DNA from 3 places in the Pradoshia sp. Z6_59 genome. Region 2 is predicted to be linked to each of the others. Evidence: riboswitches for the same ligand, from Rfam matches in the RefSeq annotation. Region 2 holds a riboswitch; each other region holds the start of a gene.
The links. A riboswitch is a leader RNA that binds a small molecule or an ion and turns the genes downstream of it on or off. The one in region 2 is predicted to bind S-adenosylmethionine.
Positions count from the first base shown of each region.

Region 1: it holds a riboswitch for S-adenosylmethionine, as region 2 does, so the genes downstream of both, AC4D4B_RS04720 (O-acetylhomoserine aminocarboxypropyltransferase/cysteine synthase family protein) here and AC4D4B_RS01230 (bifunctional homocysteine S-methyltransferase/methylenetetrahydrofolate reductase) in region 2, are expected to answer to the same signal.
Region 3: it holds a riboswitch for S-adenosylmethionine, as region 2 does, so the genes downstream of both, metK (methionine adenosyltransferase) here and AC4D4B_RS01230 (bifunctional homocysteine S-methyltransferase/methylenetetrahydrofolate reductase) in region 2, are expected to answer to the same signal.

Region 1 covers NZ_JBZCPP010000003.1:134,990-143,422, reverse strand. The annotation lists gene AC4D4B_RS04730 (methionine ABC transporter permease) at 1-268, opposite strand, end outside; gene AC4D4B_RS04725 (methionine ABC transporter ATP-binding protein) at 265-1,296, opposite strand; SAM riboswitch class I at 1,410-1,522, opposite strand; gene AC4D4B_RS04720 (O-acetylhomoserine aminocarboxypropyltransferase/cysteine synthase family protein) at 1,618-2,937, opposite strand; SAM riboswitch class I at 3,026-3,134, opposite strand; gene AC4D4B_RS04715 (thioredoxin family protein) at 3,421-3,702, opposite strand; gene AC4D4B_RS04710 (toprim domain-containing protein) at 3,677-4,072, opposite strand; gene gcvH (glycine cleavage system protein GcvH) at 4,247-4,630, opposite strand; gene AC4D4B_RS04700 (arsenate reductase family protein) at 4,703-5,086, opposite strand; gene AC4D4B_RS04695 (acyl-CoA dehydrogenase FadE) at 5,194-6,978, opposite strand; gene AC4D4B_RS04690 (acetyl-CoA C-acetyltransferase) at 7,044-8,222, opposite strand; gene AC4D4B_RS04685 (3-hydroxyacyl-CoA dehydrogenase/enoyl-CoA hydratase family protein) at 8,260-8,433, opposite strand, start outside.
Region 2 covers NZ_JBZCPP010000001.1:218,861-227,293, forward strand. The annotation lists gene AC4D4B_RS01215 (phosphatase PAP2 family protein) at 1-100, shown strand, start outside; gene AC4D4B_RS01220 (hypothetical protein) at 418-576, shown strand; gene AC4D4B_RS01225 (SAM-dependent methyltransferase) at 785-1,381, opposite strand; SAM riboswitch class I at 1,506-1,607, shown strand; gene AC4D4B_RS01230 (bifunctional homocysteine S-methyltransferase/methylenetetrahydrofolate reductase) at 1,702-3,561, shown strand; gene metH (methionine synthase) at 3,558-7,001, shown strand; gene AC4D4B_RS01240 (SDR family NAD(P)-dependent oxidoreductase) at 7,367-8,113, shown strand; gene AC4D4B_RS01245 (dicarboxylate/amino acid:cation symporter) at 8,385-8,433, opposite strand, start outside.
Region 3 covers NZ_JBZCPP010000020.1:25,439-33,871, forward strand. The annotation lists gene AC4D4B_RS16435 (alpha/beta hydrolase family protein) at 1-139, shown strand, start outside; gene AC4D4B_RS16440 (DUF2584 domain-containing protein) at 158-400, shown strand; gene pckA (phosphoenolpyruvate carboxykinase (ATP)) at 539-2,128, opposite strand; SAM riboswitch class I at 2,507-2,634, shown strand; gene metK (methionine adenosyltransferase) at 2,768-3,967, shown strand; gene asnB (asparagine synthase (glutamine-hydrolyzing)) at 4,165-6,060, shown strand; gene AC4D4B_RS16460 (C39 family peptidase) at 6,057-6,908, opposite strand; gene AC4D4B_RS16465 (gamma carbonic anhydrase) at 7,012-7,542, opposite strand; gene AC4D4B_RS16470 (alpha/beta hydrolase) at 7,653-8,433, shown strand, end outside.

The DNA.
Region 1 (8,433 bases), on a different contig from region 2:
TTCCTACTAAAGCCTTTGTGAAAGGAATTAACAAGACGATTAAAATAATAAATGGAATGGAACGGAATATGTTAACGAAAGCACCTACGATTCCGTAAATCACTTTGTTTTCCCACATATTCCCCTTTGAGGTCAAGAATAATAGTAGACCCAATATAATTCCAAGGAAAAAAGTTGCGATTAATGAGACACCTGTCATATACAAGGTTTCCCATGTCTTTTCATAAATTCGTTCCCAAACTACATTTGGTAATAATGTTTCCATCATTCTGAAATCACCTCCACACCAATTTCCTGATTGTGGAGATAGTCAATTGCTTTTGCCACTTCAGCAGCATCACCGTCTACATGAATAAATAATGTTCCATAGGACCCGTGCTGAGTCTGCGATATTTTACCCTGCAATATGTTTACATTGATTTTGTAAGAGCGGATAACCTCTGATAAAACAGGGGTTTCAGCTGATTCACCAATAAAGGATAATTGCACAACTTTACCCGTCGGATATTCAGCAAGCAAATGCTCAATCGTCTCTTTCGTTTCTTCCGGCTCAGTCACTTGCTGGACAAATCGTTTAGTAATCGGAGCATTCGGTTTTTTAAATACATCAAGTACTTTTCCGCTCTCGACTACTTTCCCCATCTCCATCACAGCAACGCGGTGACAGATCTTACGAATAACATGCATTTCATGAGTAATTAATACGATTGTCAAGCCAAGCCTTTTATTTATATCAACGAGTAAATCCAAAATATCGTCTGTAGTCTGAGGATCAAGTGCTGATGTCGCCTCGTCACAGAGAAGAACCTGCGGATTGTTCGCTAATGCACGCGCTATACCGACTCGCTGTTTTTGACCGCCGCTTAACTGAGACGGATAAGCATTTTCACGGCCATCCAATCCTACCAGACTTACAAGCTCCTTCACTCTTTCTTTACGTACCTTGCTTGGTACCCCTGCAATTTCTAAAGGAAACTCTATATTTTCACTGACTGTCCTTGACCAGAGGAGATTAAAGTGTTGAAAAATCATACTTATTTCCATTCTGGCTTTTCTTAATTCAGCACCTTTTATAGCAGCCATATCTTTGCCTGCCACCAAGACACTTCCTTCTGTTGGCTTCTCTAAACCGTTCAGCATTCTAATGAGAGTACTTTTTCCCGCACCGCTGTACCCGATAATTCCAAAGATCTCGCCCTTTTCAATAGACAATGAGACTTGATCCACTGCTTTGACAGCTGATGAACGTTTAAATGTTCCTGAGAAGGTCTTCGATACATCACGTAATGTAATCATAAAATGTTCACCTGCTCTTTCTATCAACCTATAATTAAAGAATAACTTCAGTTAAACAAAAATGCCTTTCTGCGGAGGCAGAAAGGCATGATTAATTTATAACATGTTCCTTTCTCTCATCTCCCAGGATCTATTATCCTGTGTGAATTGGCACCTTTTCAATCATAAATGATTGCCGGTTGCCGGGCTTCAAAGGGCACAATCCCTCCACCTCTCTTGATAAGAGTACATAAACTATTCAATTAATTCTAACTGTCTGCTATCCTATCATGTTAAAGAAAGAACTGTCAACACCAAAGTCTGCATAGCATGTTCAATATGTTATTTCACAGCCGCCTCAGTGGAAGCTATACCTGTTGCTTTTTCAATCGCAAGCTCCAATTCTTCAATTAGATCTTCTGCATGTTCAATTCCAACAGACAGTCTGATTAAATCCTCCTGCACACCTGATGCTTTTAATCCCTCTTCACTTAGTTGCTGATGAGTCGTGCTTGCCGGATGGATAATTAGGCTCTTTGCATCTCCCACATTGGCCACATGGGACCACAGTTCAACGGAATCAATCAGTTTTTTACCTGCCTCGCGTCCACCCTTTATTCCAAAAACAACGACTGCTCCAGCACCTTTGGGTAAATATTTCTTCGTTTTTTCGTAATCAGGGTGATCTGAATCTCCTGGATACAAGACCCATGATACAGCCGGATGCTGTTTTAAATAATCAACTATTAATCTCGTATTGGCTATATGCTCCTTCATTCTCACATGCAGAGTTTCCAATCCGAGAATAAATTGAAAGGCATTGTACGGGCTTAAGGAAGGACCTAAATCTCTCAACAGCTGAACTCTAGCCTTCACAATAAATGCTGCTGCACCAATTGCTTCACTGTAAATCAGATCATGATAACTTGGATCCGGTTCTGTAAAGCCCGGAAATTTAGATGAATTCCAGTCAAACTTCCCTCCATCGACTATGACCCCACCTAATGTGGTTCCATTTCCAAGCAGCCATTTCGTAGCTGAGTGTACGACGATATCCGCTCCAAACTCAATCGGACGTGATAAATAAGGAGTAGCAAATGTATTATCAATGATTAATGGAATTCCAGCTTCATGAGCAATTTCCGCCACCCGTTCAATATCAAGAACCTGCAGGCTTGGATTTCCAATCGTTTCTCCAAAAATAGCTTTGGTCTTTGAAGTAATCGCTTCTCTAAAATTTTCCGGATCACTTGGATCCACGAACCTTACGTTAATACCATACTTAGGAAGAGTATTGGCAAATAAATTGTAGGTTCCGCCATATAGAGTGGATGCAGAGATAATTTCATCACCTGCTCCAGCAATATTTAGAATGGAGAGTGTTATAGCTGCAGCACCACTTGAAACAGCTAAAGCTCCAATACCACCTTCTAATTCGGCTATGCGTTCTTCGAATACACTTGAAGTGGGATTATGAATTCTAGTATAAATATAGCCAGATTCAGCTAATCCAAATAAATCCGCAGCATGATCTGTGTCTTTAAATAAATAAGCATTCGTCTGGTAAATCGGCACGCTTCTCGCTCCAGTTACCGAATCCTGCTGCAATCCTCCGTGTATACCTACTGTTTCAAACCGATACTTCTTTTCTTCATTTGCCATTCTACATCTCTCCATTTCATTTTAAGTAGAGAAGTGAGTAAATGAAAAAAACCTCTTCATATAAGAAGAGGCAGGCATTTTCCATCTCTCCTTATCTCCCGGATTTATTTGTATCCGCAGGAATTGGCACCGTGTATTATAAAAATACCGGTTGCCGGGCTTCAACGGGCCAGTCCCTCCACCTCTCTTGATAAGAACCAAGTATTAAGTTGTTAAAACTATAGCATATGGGGAAATTTGAGTCAACTGATTATTCTGAATTTTTAAATTATATATCAAGAGGCTTACCTTTGCTATATTTTATAAAAATCCGCCTGCAGTTAGCCACTCAGTAAACGTCTGATTAGTTATATTACAGGCTATTGGGGAGAATTCTACAATCTATTAAAACTTCTGTCATAGACAGCGTAAGATAAAAACAGCACCTTTAAGAGATTCTAGTTAAATATTGTATCGACATATTTCCTGAGAAATAAACTGCTCTTATTCTGTAATTCTCTTTAATTGATCTACAAGATAGGGAACTGAGTGGAAGGCATAGATTTTATCGATTGGCTGGTTATCCTTGATTAAAATGAGGCATGGTACACTTTGAATTTGATATTCTTCTGCAAGTTCCTTAGCATAGTTAAGATTGACTTTTTCCAAAGAGGCATTGGGGAGGACTTCCTTTGCAATATCAAGCATCTTGCCTGCTAATTGACACGTTCCGCAAAGAGGGGTAAATGTGTAGATTGCTTTATTTATCGTGGTTTGATTGTTCATTTTTTATTACATCCTTCATTTGTTTTAAAAATTCGGCTTTCACATCTATATTGGCTGCCAAAAGAACCATTGCTAGATGGTATCTTGGCGCGTTTGCTACTTCACGGTATGTACGATCAATATATATGTGAGATGCATTTGGCATCTCTCGTCTTAACTGTTTTCTCAGCTTTTCTCCAGATTCATCGGCATCAGCCAAAATATACACATCTCTCTGTTCAAGTTCGTCGACTAATTCATCCAGTTTCGATAAACTGATGGTTCCATTTGTACATCTTATATCGACAGGTTCATTAAGTACAGATTGTATTTTTTGGCGGTCGGTAGAACCTTCCACAATTATCACTTTCTCACTTTGAGCATCCCGCATGATTGATCACCTTTTATTAGGAGAGTACGTTCTATGTGATTGGACAAATGCCTTCGCCTTCGTCTTTTTCATTATATGTATCTTACCCTAACATAATGGAAAGTAACAATTGATTTAAAGCATATAAAAAGGAAAGAAGCTTACGAATGACCCAAAACTTCTTCCCTTTATTGACTACTCTTCTTTAGTCGCTGTTTCGTATTGGTCAGCATCCATTAATTCATCATATTCGCTGATTTCGGATGGTTCAACTACTACCATCCATGCTTTTTCATATGGAGATTCATTAACGTATTCTGGACTATCCGCTAATTCTTCATTTACTTCAACAACTGTCCCACTGATTGGCGCATATAATTCAGATACTGTCTTTACTGACTCTACACTGCCAAACGGTTCATTACGGGTCAATTGATCACCTATTTCCGGTAGCTCCACAAATACGATGTCTCCCAGTTCTTTTTGAGCAAAATCAGTTATTCCAATTCGAATCTTACCATCCTCTTGTTTAACCCATTCATGCTCAGCTGTATAACGTAATCCCGCTGGAATGCTCATGATTTAATCCCCCCAAAATGTATGTATGGTTCCTATTTATCATGACATCAAACTGGTTATTTGACAATTGTTTCATGCCCATATTTTCTGATAATTTTCCTCTTTGAATCCTACTGTAACTTTTTCTCCATCAAATGCAATTGGACGTTTGATCAGCATCCCATCTGATGCAAGCAGGGCTAGGCTCTCATCTTCAGACATTTCCTTAACTTTATCTTTCAACCCAAGTTCTCTGTATTTCATCCCACTTGTGTTAAAAAACTTCTGAAGAGGCAGTTCACTTTTCTGACAAATTGTTTCTAGCTCTTCTTTCGAAGGGGGATTTTGTGCTATATCAACTTCTTGATAGGATATTCCCTTCTCATCAAACCATTTCTTTGCCTTTCTGCATGTCCCACATTTAGGATACCAGTAAAATGTAATCATGTTTATCACCTCAATTGAAGCATACCACATTTTTTCATCTATCTTAAATGGTTATACTTCTGCTCTAGAGAAGGTAGTCAGTCTAGCATAGGAAAAGAAAAAGCCTGGTTTTCACCAGGCCTCCATCGCACAAAGGATTAAACAGTGTAACGCTCAGCATCAACTAATTTTTCTGCAGCTTCACGTTTAACTGCGATTACATTGATTGGTGTGAAACGTGTGAATTTACGTAAAGCTGATGTCATCATACGTAATGTATCACCAGTTTCTGTTGCCACTAATGTTTCTTTAGCATGCTTTTCGATTTCTCCAAATGCTTCCTGGCAGAAGATTTGAGTATAAAGCAGTTTTTGTTTGTTCTTTTCTAAGCCATCTTTTTTGATTGCTTTTTCTGTACGAAGAACAACTGATTCCATCGCATAGACGAAAGAAGCAATATCCGCAATATTAACAAGAATTTCTTGCTCTTTTTCCAGCTCAGCACCATATTTTTGCGCAGCCAATCCTGCTATCATAATACCAATCTTCTTAGCATTTTTCACAAGATGTTTTTCTTGATCAAGTGGCTCTGTACCTGGCTCTTCAGGCATTAGCATCATGAGCCCTTCAGAAAGTTCCTGTGCTTTTTGTAATAACGGCAATTCACCTTTTAAAGCTTTTTTCAGGAATGTACCTGGTACGAGCAGACGATTAATTTCGTTTGTCCCTTCAAATATACGGTTAATACGGGAATCACGGTACATTCTTTCAATTTCATACTCAGCCATAAATCCATAGCCTCCATGAAGTTGAACTGCTTCATCCACAACATAATCCAAAACCTCGGAAGCAAAGAACTTATTTAAGGAGCATTCGATTGCATATTCAGCAATTGATTTTGCTACTTCTTTCCCATCTTTGACTTCTTCATCACTTAGGCGGCTCATTCTTTCTTCGAATAAACCAACTGTCCTATATACAGAGCTTTCAGCTGCGTATATTTTGGAAGCCATTGTAGCGAGCTTTTCTTTTGTTAAATTAAAAGAAGAGATTGGTGTTTTAAACTGTTGACGTTGATTAGCATACGTAGCAGCTAATTCAAATCCTCGTTTGGAAGCACCGACAGCTCCCACTCCCAATTTATAACGGCCGATATTCAAGATATTAAAGGCAATCACATGGCCTCTTCCCGCTTCTCCCAATAGGTTCTCAACAGGTACTTCTGCATCCTCAAGAATTAATGTTCTGGTTGAGGAACTCTTAATTCCCATTTTCTTTTCTTCCGGTCCAGTAGAAACACCAGGATATTCTCTTTCTACGATAAATGCAGAGAATTTGTCGCCGTCGATTTTTGCATATACGACAAACACATCCGCAAATCCTGCATTTGTAATCCATTGTTTCTCACCATTTAAGACATAGTGAGTTCCTGCTTCATTCAATTTTGCTGTTGTCTTTGCACCAAGTGCATCAGAGCCTGAGCTTGGTTCTGTTAAAGCATAGGCTGCCAGCTTTTCACCTGTAGCCAATAATGGCAGGTACTTTTGTTTTTGTTCTTCGTTACCAAATAAAACGATTGGCAAGGAACCGATTCCAACATGTGCACCATGAGAAATTGAGAAGCCGCCTGCACGGGATAATCTTTCTGAAATAAGAGCGGAACTGACCTTATCCAAGCCTAATCCACCGTATTCCTCCGGTACATCAGCGCCCAATAGACCTAGTTCTCCAGCTTGTTTCAATAGTTTTACAGAACGGTCAAACTCATGATTCTCTAAATATTCCACCTGAGGCAATACTTCATTTACTAAATAATCCTCAGTCGTCTTCGCAATCATTTTATGCTCATCTGTATAATCCTCAGGTGTAAACATGTTTTCTGCTTCAATATCTTCAATTAAAAACGCTCCGCCTTTTAACACTTCTTCTGTTTGATTAGCCACTTTTCTTCCTCCTTATTTAGAGATGACTGGGCTATTGTCGCCAATCATCTCACCGCTCATAAATTTTATGCTAATAATTCAAATACTCCAGCCGCGCCCATTCCTCCGCCAATACACATCGTTACGATTCCAAACTGCTCATTTCGGCGTTTCATCTCGTGAAGGAGGCTCAATGTTAATTTAGCTCCAGTACACCCAAGCGGATGTCCTAATGCAATGGCACCGCCATTTACATTCACCCTCTCCTCATCCAATCCAAGCTGACGAATTACCTGAATGGATTGAGAAGCAAACGCTTCATTCAATTCGAATAATCCAATATCGGATAAACTTAAGCCTGCCAGCTTAAGAGCTTTAGGAATTGCTTCTACTGGTCCGATTCCCATAAGTTCCGGCGGCACTCCTGCGACTGCAAAAGAACGGAATTTTAAAAGTGGCTTGAAACCATCTGCCTCGGCTTTTTCCCGGTCCATCAGTAATACCGCCGCCGCTCCATCACTGGTTTGTGAAGCATTGCCGGCTGTAACTGTTCCCGTGAGTGAAAATGCAGGCCTCAGTTTAGCAAGCACTTCCGTTGTTGTCCCTTCTCGAACTCCTTCATCTGTTGTGAATTGTACGGATCGCTCTTTTAATTTATTGTCTGATCCTACTTGACGAAAAGTGACATCAACAGGAACGATTTCATCTTCAAATTTCCCATCTCGAATGGCCTGCGCAGCTTTTTGGTGACTGCGTACCGCAAAGGCATCCTGTTCCGCGCGGGTAATCCCAAATTTCTTAGCAACTTCTTCAGCCGTATGGCCCATACCCATATAGTATTCAGGAGCTGCTTCTGCCAGTTTGGAATTAGGACGGACTACATGTCCCATCATCGGAACCATACTCATCGATTCAACCCCACCGGAAATGACCGTTTCAGAATGTCCGAGCATAATTCGCTCTGCTCCATAAGCAATGGATTGCAGGCCTGATGAACAGTAACGGTTGATCGTAATAGCCGGTACATTGTATGGCAAACCTGCCAAGGCACCGATATTACGAGTCACATTGAGCCCTTGCTCTGCTTCAGGCATTGCGCATCCAAAGATCATATCATCAATTGGGCCATCGTAATTTTCTGCTCGTTTTAGCGTTTCCTTTACTACTAATGCACCTAAATCATCTGGTCGAACATTTGCTAGAGTTCCTTTTTTGGCTCTGCCAACCGGGGTTCTAGCTCCGGCTACAATCACTGCTTCTCTCATGCCCATCCTCCTCTTAATCAATCAAAATACGGATCTATTAATTGCGTAATGGTTTTCCTTTAACAAGCATATGCTGCATGCGCTGCTGTGTTTTTCCTTCCTGGACAAGGCTGATGAATGCTTCTCTTTCTAAATCAAGCAAATACTGTTCATCCACTTCTGTTCCATAAGGCACTTTACCGCCGGCTAAAACATAGGCAATTTTTTGGGC
Region 2 (8,433 bases):
TGTCATTGCAGGGTATATTGCAGGATGTGCATGGCTTGCTATCATTGCAACTGTATTTACATTTGGGGAATATCGAAAAACAAAAGGTTCGAAATCGTAATAGGGGCTGTCGGTAAGCCATAATGGCTTATGGACGGCTTTTTTTTCTGGAAATCCTGGCGGTCTGTGGCAAAAGGTTATTTAAGGAAATATGTGTTGTGATAATTTATAAAGTAAAATATTCTGGCATAAGTAAGCAAGGGGAGTAAATAAAAGGGATTCATTAGCAAGGATTAAGGATATTTAATTCCCTTAAAAAGACCAACAGGGTCATTATGTTATCAATAACATATATGGTATAATTTTCATACAACTACTTGGTGCGGGTGGTATGCACCTTCTTTTCCTTATATAAAGGAGAAGGGAGGTGATATACGTATGGATTTTCTAATAGCTCTGGCAAAAGATGTAGCAATGATCTTTTTCACGACCCTTGCTGCCGGCATCGCCACGCGATTCGCCAATCTTCGGCTTAAGGGCAAACGAAAAACCACCCCGCGCCGACCAAAGCATAAGGGTGGTTCCTCTAAGAATTAAGCTATTTGCATACCACTCGCTATTAGTTGTACCAGGGAGTATCCAGCTCTCTGGTTTTTAATATATGTCTATATGTTTATAATATACCCTAAATAATAGAAATTCAATCAAAACTGATGGAGCAGCTTATGGTTTTTATTGGTTCAAAAGGGTCAGATAGAAAGAGTGGCATAGGCTTGATTGGAACTTCTAATACTCACAAAAAAGTCTATTTGATGGCTGTGACATTAATAGATAAGCACGGTTTGAGCGGTTTTGTTTGAACCTTAATAGATTTAAAGCCTGTTTTGTTTAGAACCTCTTTAATCTCATCAGCAAAGGCATAAGCCTGTTCTTCAGTTGCTTCTTCCTGCCTTGGCTGTACGGTTATAGTCAGTTTTCCATTCTCTTTTAATAAAGAATGTATTTTTTGAATACAAGCCTCTTGATTTTCCCATAATGGATAACTATTTACACTGAATATTTTATCGTACACCATTGGACTCTGAATCTCGAGAACAGTTCCATTGAATAAACGAAGCTGATTGCGTTTGAGTTGTTCTTGATTACGCTTGCTCGCATTGTTCACCATTTCTTCTGATGGATCGACACCATCAATTTGAACGGTAGGGTGCTTCTTAAAAAGCATATGCATTCCTTCACCCGGGCCAAAACCAACTTCAAGCAGTGTGTCATTTGGGGTAATAGACAATTGATCAAATGTCCATTCATATAATTCCTCATTTTCGTAGGCCATTATTTTACCTGCAATCTTTCCGAGGACACCAGTTGGATTTTTAAACTGATTCGTTATTATTTCCTTCATTTAACATCACTCCTACCCCATACATACCCAAAATACTAAATCGTTAACTCTTTTGGATTAATTATCAAAATAGATTGAAATAACTGAAAATTTATAGTAAATTAAGTAAATATATAATTTCATATTCTTATCTAGAGAGATGGAGGGACTGGCCCGTTGAAATCTCAGCAACCTGGATGGTAATCCAAGGTGCTAATTCCAGCAAGCAATGCTTGAGAGATGAGAGACCTTAGGAAAGAGGGCTTTCATGATGAAAGCTCTTTTCTATTAGTCTGTTTTCCTCATCAGAGAGATTAACCAACTAATTAGGGGGAAAGACAGTGAAACTCTTGGAAACGTTAAATGAAAAAATTCTCGTCGCAGATGGAGCGAGTGGAACACTTTTATATTCATTTGGAATTGATAGTTGCTTTGAAGAGCTTAATTTGACAAACCCCAATCAGATCAAAAAGATGCATAGAAGTTATATTGAGGCTGGTGCTGATGTGATTCAATCGAATACATTCGGTGCAAATTTTCATAAATTAAAGCGCTATGGCCTTGAAAGGGAAGTTTCTCAAATTAATAGAGCCGGAATGAAAATAGCGAAAGCTGCAGCTGATCCAAATACATTTGTTATCGGGACAATTGGCGGCTTGCGGAGCTTCAGGAAATCAGAATTAATATTGACTGAAATTAAGGGATATTTCGAAGAACAGCTGACCGCTTTATTGGATGAAAAGCCGGATGGCATTTTACTTGAAACCTATTATGATTTAGACGAATTATTAACGGTGATAGAGTCGGCTAGAAAAATGAGTGATCTTCCTCTTATCGCGAATATATCTCTGCATGAAACAGGCCTTTTGCAAAATGGAATGCATGTCAGTGAGGCGTTTTCTCTAATGAAAAAAACAGGCGCAAATGTGGTAGGCATCAATTGTCGGATGGGTCCTTATCATATGATTCGCTCTTACGAAGAAGTACCTGTGTTAGAAGATACCTATTATGCAGCATATCCAAACGCCAGCTTACCTGATTTATCAGATGGAAGATATGTCTATTCGACAGAAGCGGATTATTTCATTAATAGTTCAAGGCAGCTTGTGAAGCAGGGGGTCCGGCTGTTAGGTGGATGCTGTGGTACAACTCCTGCCCATATTCAGGCCATTCGTAAAGGAATCGAAGATCTTCACCCTGTAAAGGTGAAAGATTTTGTAGCCAAGCCGAAGCATCAGCCTATATCATATGAAATCATTCAATATAAACGAAAAGGTCCAGATACAATTTTAGGTAAGGCAAAAAAACAAACGACGGTGATCGTGGAGCTGGATCCGCCAAAGACGTTCGGCCTGGAGGATTTTTTAATAGGAAGTCGCTATCTATTAGATTCAGGTGCCGATGCGATTACACTTGCGGATAATTCATTGGCGTCACCGAGAATATCCAATCTTGCGGTAGCGTCGATTTTACAATCAAAATTAAATACGGTGCCTCTTGTTCACTTAACTTGTCGGGATCATAATCTGATTGGCTTACAGTCTCATTTAATGGGCATGCATTCCCTTGGATTATCAGAGGTGTTGGTAGTGACTGGGGATCCTTCGAAAATTGGTGATTTTCCGGGCGCAACTTCAGTATATGATCTTTCTTCCATGGACCTGATTTCATTGATTAAGCAATTGAATGAGGGGCGCTCTTATTCTGGAAAATCGTTGGGTAGCCGGGCAAATTTCGATATCGCAGCTGCCTTTAATCCAAATGTAAAGTACATAGATAAAGCCGTACAGCGAATGGAAAAGAAAATTCAGGCTGGAGCTGATTATTTCTTAACCCAGCCCGTGTTTAGTATTGAAAAATTAGAGGAAGTATACGCGGCAACCAGGCATATAACAAAGCCGATATTTATTGGCATTATGCCTTTAACGAGTCACCGAAATGCAGAGTTTTTACATAATGAAGTGCCGGGTATTTCCTTGCCGGTTCATGTTAGAGAGGCGATGGAAAGAGCCGGAGCGGATAAGGAAGCCTGTGCTCGCGAAAGCTTTGCCATTTCAAAAGAATTAGTGGACGCGGCAAGTGAACTATTTAACGGGATCTATATTATTACACCTTTTATGAAATATGAATTAAGCGGGAATTTGGTTCGGTACATCAAAGAACAGAAATCAGTTGTAAATAAGGAAGTGCATCTATCATGAGAACAGAAAAATTGAAAGAGTTATTGGCTGAAAGAATAGTTATTCTAGATGGAGCAATGGGAACCATGATTCAGGCACATCAATTAACAGAGGATGATTTTGGCGGGGAACAATACGATGGGTGTAATGAGTACTTAACTCTAACCCGCCCGGATGTAATCCAATTGATTCATGAAGAGTACTTGGCAGCTGGGGCGGATATTATTGAAACAAACACATTCGGGGCAACGCCAATTGTACTGGATGAATATGATCTTGGTCACCTGGCATATCAGCTGAATAAAGAATCAGCTCAATTGGCTCGAAAAGCAGCTGAACAATTTGACAGTCCTGACAGCCCTCGCTTTGTCGCAGGCTCAATGGGACCCACCACCAAGACCTTATCCGTAACAGGCGGAGCTACTTTTGAACAATTGGCAGATTCATATAAAGAGCAAACGAAGGGTCTGCTTGATGGGGGAGTTGATTTGCTACTCTTGGAAACATCGCAGGATTTATTAAATGTGAAAGCAGCTTATATTGGAATGCAAAGAGCATTCTCATCTTTAGGCAGAAAAGTACCATTGATTATCTCAGGAACAATTGAACCAATGGGAACTACTCTAGCCGGTCAAACCATTGAAGCTTTTTATATATCGTGCGAGCATATGAATCCTCTAGCAATCGGGCTTAATTGCGCAACCGGTCCCGAGTTCATGGCTGACCATATCAGGTCTTTATCTGAATTAAGCACTGCAGCAGTTAGCTGTTACCCTAATGCAGGATTACCGGATGAAAATGGCCAATATAATGAATCACCATCTTCACTAAGCAAGAAGATTAAACAATTTGCCGAAAAAGGATGGATTAATCTAGTTGGGGGCTGCTGTGGAACGACACCTGATCATATCCGAGCTATTAAAGAAGCTGTTACCGGAATTGAAGCGAGACAAATTAATGATAAACAGGGTAATCATGCTGTCTCTGGTATTGATGCCTTAATCTATGATGATTCAATGAGACCTTTATTTGTAGGTGAACGGACGAATGTAATCGGGTCCAGAAAGTTTAAGAATTTGATTAAGGACAGGAAATTTGAAGAAGCGTCTGAGATTGCCAGACAGCAAGTCAAAAAAGGAGCCCATGTAATAGATGTTTGCCTGGCTGATCCAGATAGCGATGAAGTGTCTGATATGGAAGCATTCATGAAAGAAGCAGCTAAGAAAATCAAGGTCCCTTTTGTCATCGATTCAACCGATGAACTGGTTATTGAAAAGGCACTCCGCCATTCTCAGGGTAAAGCAATCATTAATTCAATTAATTTAGAGGATGGGGAAGAACGTTTTGAGAAAATTGTTCCATTAGCCAAAGAGTATGGGGCAGCCTTGGTTGTTGGTACGATTGATGAAAAAGGGATGGCCGTAACAGAAGAACGGAAACTGGAGGTTGCCCGCAGATCGTATCAGCTATTAACAGAAAAGTATGGAATCGTACCAGAGGATATTATTTTTGATCCGCTTGTTTTTCCAGTTGGTACTGGTGATGAACAATACCGGGAAGGCGCAGCGGAAACGGTAAAGGGACTGGCGGCCATAAAAAAAGAGCTTCCGAGAACATTAACAATTTTAGGCATCAGTAATGTATCGTTTGGATTGCCGAATGAGGGAAGAGAGGTCCTGAATGCCGTTTATTTATACCACTGTACAAAGGCTGGCTTGGACTATGCAATTGTCAATACAGAAAAATTAACCCGATTTGCTTTAATCCCTGAGGAGGAAGTTAAATTATCAGAGAATCTTTTGTTTTATAACTCTGAAGAATCTCTTGCTGAGTTTGTTGCTTTTTATAGGACGAAAAAGCCAGTTCAAAAGGAGACAAAAGAAAAACTGCCATTATTGGAGCGGTTGCCTGAATATATTATCGAAGGGACAAAGGATGGGTTGAAGGAGGATATTGATGAAGCTCTTGCACAAGGGATGGAGCCACTTGATATCATCAACGGTCCATTAATGGCCGGTATGTCGAAGGTTGGGGAACTATTTAATGATAACCAGTTAATCGTAGCTGAAGTATTGCAAAGTGCGGAAGCTATGAAAGCAGCCGTTTCGCAGCTTGAACCATTGATGACTAAATCAGGTACAACGTCTACAAAAGGAAAAATGGTGCTGGCAACCGTTAAAGGGGACGTACATGATATCGGGAAGAATCTCGTTGATATCATCATGAGTAATAATGGCTATGAAGTGGTTGACTTAGGAATTAAGGTAGCTCCGCAAACCTTGATTGAATCCGTCCGAAAGGAGAACCCAACTATTATTGGCTTGTCAGGCTTGTTAGTAAAATCAGCCCAACAGATGGTTATTACCGCTCAGGATTTAAGAGAAGCGGAAATTGATGTTCCGATTGTAGTAGGAGGAGCAGCTCTTACCAGGAAATTTACAAGGGGACGAATAGCTCCTGAATATAATGGACCAGTCTTTTATGCAAAGGATGCCATGAATGGACTTGATTTAATCAATCAGCTCCATGACGAAGAGAAAAGACCATCCTTTCTAGCTCAGCTGGAGGCAGAAGCGAATAAGCAAGCAGAAGTGATTTCGATTGAAACAAAAAGGGATATTCAAGTGGCAGAAAAACGTGAAAAAACAGTGAAGGATCAAGAGAATATACCAGTCCCCGAGGACTTAAACCGGCATATTCTCCAGGATTACCCGCTATCTTTGGTATACCCATATGTGAATAAACAAATGTTATTTGGCCATCACCTTGGAATGAAGGGGAAAGTGGATCGATTGTTTGAGGAAGAGAATCCAAAATTATTAGAACTTGCAGCCATAGTTGATGAAATTCTCGAAAATAATCAGATTAAATTGTCAGCTATGTATCAATATTTCCCTGCTAAAAGTGATGGAGAAATTCTAAAAATCTGTTCTCCAGCTAATCCGGACGAAGTGCTCGAAACGTTTAATTTCCCGCGCCAAGCCAAAAAGCCGTATCTATGTTTATCTGATTATGTAAAGGACCAGGAGTCAGGTGTACAGGATTATGTAGGATTAATGATTGTTACAGCCGGTAAAGGTATAAAGGATATAGCAGAAGAGTGGAAAAAGGAAGGACAGTATTTAAAAAGCCATGTCATCCAAGCACTGGCGCTCGAATGTGCGGAAGGTCTGGCAGAACGAGTCCACCATCTTATGAGAGATGCCTGGGGAATCCATGACTCTATCGATATGACCATGAAAGAACGATTGAGTGCTAAGTACTTGGGTCAGCGTTATTCGTTCGGATATCCAGCCTGCCCGAATCTTGAAGATCAGGAAAAGCTGTTCAGGTTGCTGAAACCAGAGGATATCGGAATTCAATTGACGGAAGGGTTTATGATGAATCCTGAAGCATCTGTTTCGGCAATAGTTTTTTCGCATCCGGAGGCTAGGTATTTTAATGTGGGGCGGGAAGAGTAACGAGATAACGTAAAGGCATAGATAAACGGCCTTCTAAGCCATCGGTCGGGAGTTCGAATCTCTCTTCGGATGTAATAGTTATCATGAATAAGTCCATATGAATAGTAAATTTCAATATTATGGGGTACAAACGGAGATTAGCACCAAGCGTTTGTGCCCCTTTTTAGTTATCTATAAGTAAACTACTGTAAAGCTTAAATGCAGGAATAAAAAGACAAGCTATAATTCTCCTATTTAAGGTTTAAAGTATATACAATCGGGAAATTAAATTATATTAATATAATATTTTTGAAATAACTTTTTTAAAACGGTCAAAAAATCTTTCTATAGAAAGTATTTAAACAAGAAAAGGGAGAGAAGCTAGTATGTTTGAAATCAAAGGAAAAGTAGCAATCGTAACAGGTGGAGCAAATGGAATTGGTAAAGAAGCGGTAAAAGCTATTCTAAACAAAGGTGGAATCCCTGTTATTGCAGACTTCAATGAGGAGTTGGGAAATCAAACTGCCAAAGAGTTAAATGTTGAATTCTTGAAAGTAGATGTATCAGACGAAAAACAAGTAAAAGATATGGTGTCACACGTGGTTGGAAAATATGGACACCTTGACATAATGGTAGCAAACGCAGGTATTGGCGGGGGAGGTAGCACACTAGACCTTTCAACACAAGATTATGAAAAATATATCGGAGTTAATCAGAACGGCGTATTCTTTTGTAGCCGTGAAGCGATTCGTCAAATGGTTGCTCAAGGTACGGGTGGTGCGGTCATTAACGTTTCTTCAATTCTAGGCTTAGTAGGTTCTGCAGGTGCTTGTTTCTACAACGCTAGTAAAGGCGCAGTAAGATTAATGACAAAATCAATGGCCTTGGAATTTGCTCCTTTTAACATTCGAGTAAACAGTATCCATCCCGGATATGTTATTACAGGTATGGTAAATGAGGATGTTGCAGGAACAGAAGGAATTGAAATGTTAAAATCTCTTCATCCGCTATCAAAAGGAATCGAGCGTTTAGGAAAACCAGAAGAAATTGCACATGCAATTATTTTTGGGATTGAAAATACTTTTATGACAGGAGCGGAAATTGTCGTAGACGGCGGATACACTGCTCAATAAAGGAATACATAAAGAGATTTAAGAACACCCACTAATGAAAAAGTAGGTGTTCTTTTCTAAGTCAATGATCAATTGAAGTATGCTAATAATGGCACTAAGCTGGAAGTATTCGATAAATTCGAGCATAAATAAGACAACTTGATGGTCTCGGTGGAAGAGCATTTAAAAGAAGGACAAACAAATAAAAAACTGCATCTTTATTGAGAGAAATCTCAATAAAGATGCAGCGGATATAAGGATAAAAAATAAAATAGAATACTAGAATTTATGACTATGCAGCGTTTTCTTTTCTTTTTTCTTGTTCGTTGATCATGACAGCA
Region 3 (8,433 bases), on a different contig from region 2:
CGGTAAGAGCGTCGATGTGTGGTACCTTAAGGACTATACACATTATTTTCCTCCGAGAATAAATCGGCAAATTGTCTCGGATTTAACGAAATGGATGAAAGAAGCCGCTTCAAATGATACCATTGAAATAAATAAATGAAGCAGGGGAGTGAGAGAATTGGGTATGCCAATGGAATTGAATACTCTTATTGTGACAAAGGCTAATGAAAAAAGGGTTGAGGAAAATCTATTTGTCCTAAAAAAAGAAGGATACCGCTTATATCCAATTGAGATTCCGATTGATATCCGAAAAACTCTGGATGGGGAATCGAGAGGAACGGCGCTGATAAAAAAAGTGGAATGGGAAAATAACTGCACAACCATTACATATGAGTTAATTTCCTTAAATTCCAGTAACTAAATTAAATAGAAACTAAAGAAAACAAACCTTCATCCAGAACTTAATTGGGCGGTGGGTTTGTTTTTAAATTTAGATAAAAATAAAATAGTGCCTCAGGAAGGCCAATTCTTTTTGGCTTCCTAAGACACCGCTAGTTCCTTAAAAGGTAATTGGACCACCTTTAGATTCAATTTCAGAACTAATATTCTTAAATTCCTTGAAATTTTCTCTGAATTTATTTGCAAGCTCATTTGCCTTTTTATAATAGGCTTCTGAATCCTTCCACGTTTTTTGAGGCTGTAAAACTTCATCCGGTACTCCGGGTACATGTAAGGGAATCGCTAAGCCGAATATTCTGTCTTGTACCGTTTCAATATTGGCTAGTTCTCCTTCTAATGCAGCTTGAATCATCAAACGTGTATAAGAAAGCTTCATTCGGCTGCCTGTTCCATATTCTCCTCCAGTCCAACCGGTGTTAACCAGATATACCTGAACTTGATGCTCCTCAATATTTTTGCCAAGCATCTCAGCATATTTTGTTGGATGTAATGGTAAGAACGGTGAACCGAAGCAGGTAGAAAACGTTGCCTGTGGTGAAGTAATTCCGAGTTCAGTTCCTGCCAATTTACTCGTATAACCGCTTAGGAAATGATACATTGCCTGTTCTTTTGTTAACTTGCTGATTGGAGGCAGAACACCAAAAGCATCAGCAGTTAAGAAGATGATGGTATTGGGATGGCCTGCTATACTTGGTGTGACGATATTCTGCATGGCTTCGATTGGGTAAGCTGCCCGGGTATTTTCAGTTAACATTCCATTATCATAGTCAGCAATTCTCGTATCTTCGTCTACAACTACATTCTCTAGTACAGAACCAAAGCGAATGGCATTAAAAATTTGAGGCTCTTTTTCCTCTGTGAGATTGATGCATTTTGCGTAACAGCCGCCTTCAATGTTAAATACCCCATCAGGAGACCAGCCATGTTCGTCATCACCTATTAGGCGGCGATTTGGATCGGCTGATAAAGTAGTCTTTCCAGTACCTGATAGGCCAAAGAAAAGAGCTACATCTCCCTCAAAACCTACATTTGCTGAACAATGCATAGAGAACACATTATTCTCAGGCAGCAGGTAATTCATGATTGAAAAAATGGATTTTTTCATTTCACCTGCATACTCAGTGCCTCCAATTAAGACCACTTTTTTTTCGAATGAAATGATGATAAACGTCTCAGAGTGTGTACCGTCCACAAGAGGGTTTGCTTTAAAACCTGGTGCTGAGATAATAGTAAACTCAGGCGAATGGTTTTCAAGCTCATCTTTAGTGGGGCGGATAAACAACTGATGTACAAATAAATTGTGCCAGGCATATTCATTGATTACTTGTATAGGAAGGCGGTAGTCTGTTGCAGCTCCAGCAAACCCATTAAATACAAATAATTCATCTCGTTTTTCGAGGTAATCGATAACTTTATCATATAATTTAGAAAATGCATCTTCAGATATTGCTTGATTGACGCTTCCCCAGGCTATTTTATCTTTAGTAGCAGCTTCCTCTACAATATATTTATCCTTTGGGGATCTGCCGGTATATTTACCTGTTTCAGCTTTAATAGCTCCAGTAGATGTGAGGATGCCCTCTTTTCTGGTTAATACTTTTTCAACTAGTTGTGGCACTGAAAGCTGAATGTGAATATTATCATGAGTAAGTAATTGTTTCAATTCATTGGAAACTCCTACACTGTTCATAAGGTATCATCCTTTTCCAGAATTTTGGTAAGTATATTATATGGAAATTAGTATAACACATTTAATTGATTTATCCATACTAATTGTGTTAATTTTCAAAACAATTGATTAATATAGTATATAAGAATAACTATTATTATTTTCCATAGTGAAAAAAACAGTGATGTTAGTCAACCTTTATGGATAAATAACAATGTTTATTTATTTGAATATTCGTAAATTAATTATATCAATATCATAATAGAAATGCGAATCTTAAGGTCGGAATGTGTTTCTTTTAGGAAAGGATGAAGCTCCAGGTCTATCTTAACAATATATTCCTGCTTATTTATTGACAGAAAATGATGGATAAGATATTATATACATTTGATATGGATACTCTTATCAAGACTCGGTGGAGAGACGAGCTCTATGAAGCCGGGGCAACCTGCAGTTTGATTCCTTTAATGGAAATCACGCAAAGGTGCTAACTTGATGCAAGGTTATAATGCCTTGAACGATGAGAGTGAAAGGCCGATTTCTGAGACTCAGACCTTTCCTCTTTTCTTTATAAAGGGGAAAGGTCTTTTTTCGTATAATCAGGAGATAATTAAAGATAATGAGTAGCCATAAACAGGGAAACTGAAGGAGGAAATATACATGTCTAATAAAAGACATTTGTTTACATCAGAATCTGTAACAGAAGGTCATCCGGATAAAATTTGCGATCAGGTTTCTGATGCCATTTTGGATGAAATATTAGCAAAGGATCCAAATGCAAGGGTAGCCTGCGAAACATCTGTTACCACTGGATTAGTTTTAGTAGCGGGAGAAATCACTACTTCTACGTATGTGGATATTCCAAAAATTGTACGTGACACAATCAAAGGGATTGGTTATACTCGTGCAAAATATGGTTTCGATGCAGAAACATGCGCTGTCTTAACCTCTATTGATGAACAATCTGCAGATATCGCCCAAGGTGTAGACCAAGCTTTGGAATCAAGAGAAGGCACGATGTCAGATGAAGAGATTGAAGCAATTGGGGCGGGAGATCAGGGTCTAATGTTCGGTTTTGCCTGCAACGAAACAGAAGAATTAATGCCTCTTCCTATTTCTCTTGCTCACCAATTATCTCGAAAGCTGGCTGAAGTTCGTAAACAAGATGTTCTGCCATACTTGCGTCCTGATGGAAAAACACAAGTCACAGTGGAATATGATGAAAACAAAAATCCGGTTAGAATTGATACAATCGTAATCTCTACTCAACATGACGCGGATACAACACTGGAGCAAATTAAGAAAGACTTAAAAGAACAAGTAATAAAACCGGTTGTTCCAGCTCACCTTATTGATGAACAAACTAAATATTTTATTAACCCAACGGGCCGTTTTGTTATCGGAGGTCCACAAGGGGATGCAGGCTTGACTGGCCGTAAAATTATCGTAGACACGTATGGTGGATATGCACGTCACGGTGGTGGAGCATTCTCTGGTAAAGATGCTACAAAGGTAGACCGTTCTGCTGCCTATGCAGCCAGATATGTAGCTAAAAATATTGTAGCAGCAGGTCTTGCAGATAAAGCAGAAGTTCAGCTGGCTTACGCGATTGGTGTAGCTCAGCCAGTATCTATATCCATTGATACGTTCGGTACAGGTAAAATTGAAGAGGAAAAATTAATTGAATTAGTACGTGCTAACTTTGATCTGCGCCCTGCAGGAATCATAAAAATGCTTGATTTAAGACGTCCGATTTATAAACAAACAGCAGCTTACGGACATTTTGGACGCAATGATTTAGATCTTCCTTGGGAGAAAACGGATAAAGTAGAAGTACTGCGTACGGAAGCTAACATCTAAGATAAACAGCATAAACATTTCTAGAAAGAGGGATAAGCCCTCTTTCTTTTTTTGTCTAAATATGGTAATATTAGGAAACTATGAAATCGGGTATAATGGATCGTATTTTGTCGGGACGCTAGCTTATATCTAAAATCTAATTCTTTGATATTTTTAAATGAAAAACAGTCGAAAGTAAAGGTAGTGAGTGAATAATAATGTGTGGATTTGTAGGATGTATGCATGATCACCAACAAGCGAATCAGGATTCAGAACTAATTAAAAGTATGAATGACTTGATTACGCATAGAGGGCCGGATGACGAGGGGTATTATATAGATGAACATATCCAGCTTGGTTTCAGAAGACTAAGCATCATTGATATTGAATGTGGACATCAGCCCTTAACGTATGAAAATGAACGCTATTGGATTGTTTTTAACGGAGAAATATACAACTACTTGGAATTGAAAGTAGTGCTTGAAAAGGAAGGCATGGCGTTTTCTACAAATTCAGATACTGAAGTAATCCTGGCGGCATTTGTTCAATATGGGGAAAAGGCAGTTGAAATGCTTCGTGGGATGTTTGGGTTCGTGATTTGGGATAAACAGGAGAAATCTGTTTTTGGTGCCCGTGATCCATTTGGGATTAAACCATTTTTTTATAAGGAAGATGGGGATAAGACTTATTTTGCCTCTGAGAAGAAAAGCATTATATACGCTTTAGAAAAACAAGAATTGGATCCTGTTTCTTTGCAACATTATCTTACCTTTCAATTTATTCCAGAACCAGCGACGATGACAAAGAATGTGAAAAAATTATTGCCTGGACATTGCTTTACAAAGAAAATTGGAGAACCTATGGAGATCCGTCAATATTGGAAAGCTGAATTCAAACCTATACTGCGCAGTGAACCAGATTGGATTAAAGAAATTCAAGATGTGATGTATGACAGTATTAACATGCATATGCGCAGTGATGTACCTGTTGGTTCATTTCTTTCCGGTGGAATTGATTCCACAATCATTGCTTCCATTGCTAAAGAAATTCATCCTGGAATTAAAACATTCTCAGTTGGATTTGAACAGAATGGTTTCAGTGAAATTGATGTTGCTAAAGAAACGGCTGACAAGCTTGGGGTAGAAAATATTAGCTATATTATTTCACCGCAGGAATATATGAGGGAACTGCCGAATATCATGTGGCATATGGATGACCCGTTGGCAGATCCCGCTTGTGTGCCTTTATATTTCGTGGCAAGGGAAGCGCAAAAGCATGTAACGGTTGTTCTGTCAGGTGAAGGAGCGGATGAATTATTCGGAGGATACAATATTTACCGTGAGCCTCAATCCTTAGCCATGTTTAATACAATTCCTGTACTTATGAAAAGAGCGCTAAAAAGAATTGCTGCCATGATGCCTGAAGGTGTAAAAGGCAAGAGTTTTATAGAGCGCGGCTGTACGCCGATTGAAGAACGCTATCTTGGAAATGCCAAGATGTTTATGGAGGAAGAGAAGGGGCAATTATTCAAATTATATAAATCAAAGCTGGATTATACTACAATAACACATCCGTTCTACGCAGAAACACCCGACTATGATGATGTGAGCAGAATGCAGTATATTGATATTCATACATGGCTGCGCGGAGATATATTAGTAAAAGCTGATAAGATGACGATGGCACATTCTCTTGAGCTTCGAGTGCCATTCCTTGATAAAAAAGTATTTGAGGTGGCATCCGGAATTCCAACTGATTTAAAAACTGCTCATGGAACGACCAAATATATACTTAGAAAAGCTGCAGAGGGAATCATTCCTGACCATGTATTAAATCGTAAGAAACTTGGTTTTCCAGTGCCTATCCGTCATTGGTTAAAAAATGAAATGTATGAATGGGCGATTACAATAATAAAAGAAAGCCAAACAGATCATTTGCTGGATAAGCAAGTCATTATGAATCTGTTCAATAATCATGTTACAGGTAAAGCGGACAATAGCCGTAAACTATGGACTGTATTGGTATTTATGATATGGTACTCTGTATATGTCGAAGAAAAATATCCTTTCCAGGCATTAGCTGAAAAGGATATGATAAGTGACCCAATCCATTAATCTTTATAGGTTATAGCCTGTTTTCCCATTTGCACCCACGCTTTTTCAAAATCAGCGGAGGGTGCTTTTTTATTTTTAATTCCTGTTAAGGGATCGTTAAAATAAATATAATCCTGATCATAGCCTGTTACTACGACAGAATGTTCCTTATAAGTAATTGATATTTTCCCATTTGGTGTTTTCCAAGTATGGAAATAGGATGGATCTAATTTTTTATAGGCTGTATTTATAATGACCCAGACTGGTCGATTAGTTGAGAGATATTTTTTAATTTGGTTGAAATTCCCATTGGTAAAATCGATTATTTTGCCAGGCATATAATGCTCAGCAAGTTTTTTTATAGGCTTATGATACACTCCAAGGCCAGGTTTATTAGTTGAATACATATCTCCAATAAATCCATCATTAGGATCACCGTAATGGATTTCACCATTTATTTTTTTTATTTTAGCTGGATTTTTTTTTATTTGCTGGGCAAGTTTTAATTTATCCGCATCCAATCCGGCAAATTGAAGAAGCATGGCCAGGCTAGTTACTTCACATCCTCTTGGGAGCTCGGGCAGCTGTTTAACGATCGGCACATCAAGAAGTACTTTATCTTTGGCAGGAGGTTTTGCAGGTCGATTATCATTGGTAATAGAATTTGTTAAGCTTACTGACTTATCAATCATATTATTAATTTGATGAGCAAAGGAGTAATTTGAGTTATAGACCTTCCAGCCTGTAAACAGGAAAGTGCCTATTAAAGAGATAACAATCAAAATAGATAGTGGCTGATATTGACGCCATAGGACCAAAATGATTGAAATGATACTAAATAACATGAAAATCAAAATGAAAGTATTCATAATCCTACTCCTGAAATTGATTTTAAAAAGGTGTATCATTTATAGCTAAATAATAAAGGGAATGGGTATACAATAAAGAGTATACCCTAATGAGGAATGATAATTAGTTATTCTCTTTTAAAGGTTGTATACTTGAATAATAGCGTGCTTTTTCTGCGTATTCCTTATTTATTCTTTCCATGTCTTTACGATCATCATCTGTTAATTCACGAATTACTTTAGCAGGTCTGCCGAAAGCGAGTGTGTTTGGTGGGATTTTTTTACCTTGAGATACTAAACTGCCTGCACCGATGAAGGCACCTTCTCCTATTTCAGCTCCGTCAAGAATAATGGAGCCCATCCCAATCAAAGCATTTTTCTTCACATGGCAACTATGGAGAATGACTTGATGGCCTATCGTTACATTATCTTCCAGTACTAATGGGTTATTGGGACTTTGATGGAGGACTGAGTTATCTTGAATATTAACATTTTTACCGATAATCACAGGAGCGACATCACCTCTAATGACTGTGTTAAACCAAACACTTGAATTTTCACCGATTGTGACATCACCGCTGATAACTACATGATCGGCTAAATAAGCAGTTTGATCGATGGAAGGAATTTTATCTATATATTGATATAATTTCATTACAAAACCTCCGTTTTCTACTGTAAAATAGATAGTTAATAAAAGTGTACATATAAAGCGGTACAGTGTAAATAAAATAAAGCTAAACATCATACAGGAGGAGTTCATCTATGAAAAAGTGGGAAGCTGAGGGGAAAGCCTATGGTGTAATCGTGATTGTTCACGGCGCCATGGAGCATTCAGGCAGATATAAATGGTTAATTGAAAGATGGCTATCAGAAGGGTATCACGTAATTATTGGAGATTTGCCAGGTCAGGGAATGACTTCACGTGCAAATCGAGGGCATATTGATTCATTTGAGGATTATATTGATGAGGTTGATTCATGGGTGAACGAGGCTTATACATTTGGTTTGCCTGTATTCATGCTAGGTCATAGCATGGGAGGACTCATCATCATTAACATGCTTCAACTTAAGGAATATAATTTAGCGGGTATTATCCTATCTTCACCATGTTTTGGAACATTAATTCACCCTCCAAAATTACTTGAATCCATGTCAAAGGTTTTAAATCTTGTTTATCCTACATATAAAAAACCTTCAGGATTAACTGTTGAAATGGCAACGAGAAATCCAGAAGTTATTGAATTTGATTTGAACGATTCACTCTACATCACAAGTGTATCAGTCAGATGGTATCGTGAATTAATTTCAGCTATGAAGGATGCCTTTGATTTTGATGAGGATTTCCCGGATATTCCTGTTCTTGTTATGCAGGCAGGGGACGACAAAATAGTGGACAAGGCTATGGTTAGAGAATGGTTTAACTACTTTCCGGCATCCGAAAAGCATTATAAAGAATGGCCTAAGCTGTATCATGAAATATTTAATGAGCCAGAGAGAGAAGATGTATTTCTATATGCAAAGAGCTTCATTGAAGCGAGATTGC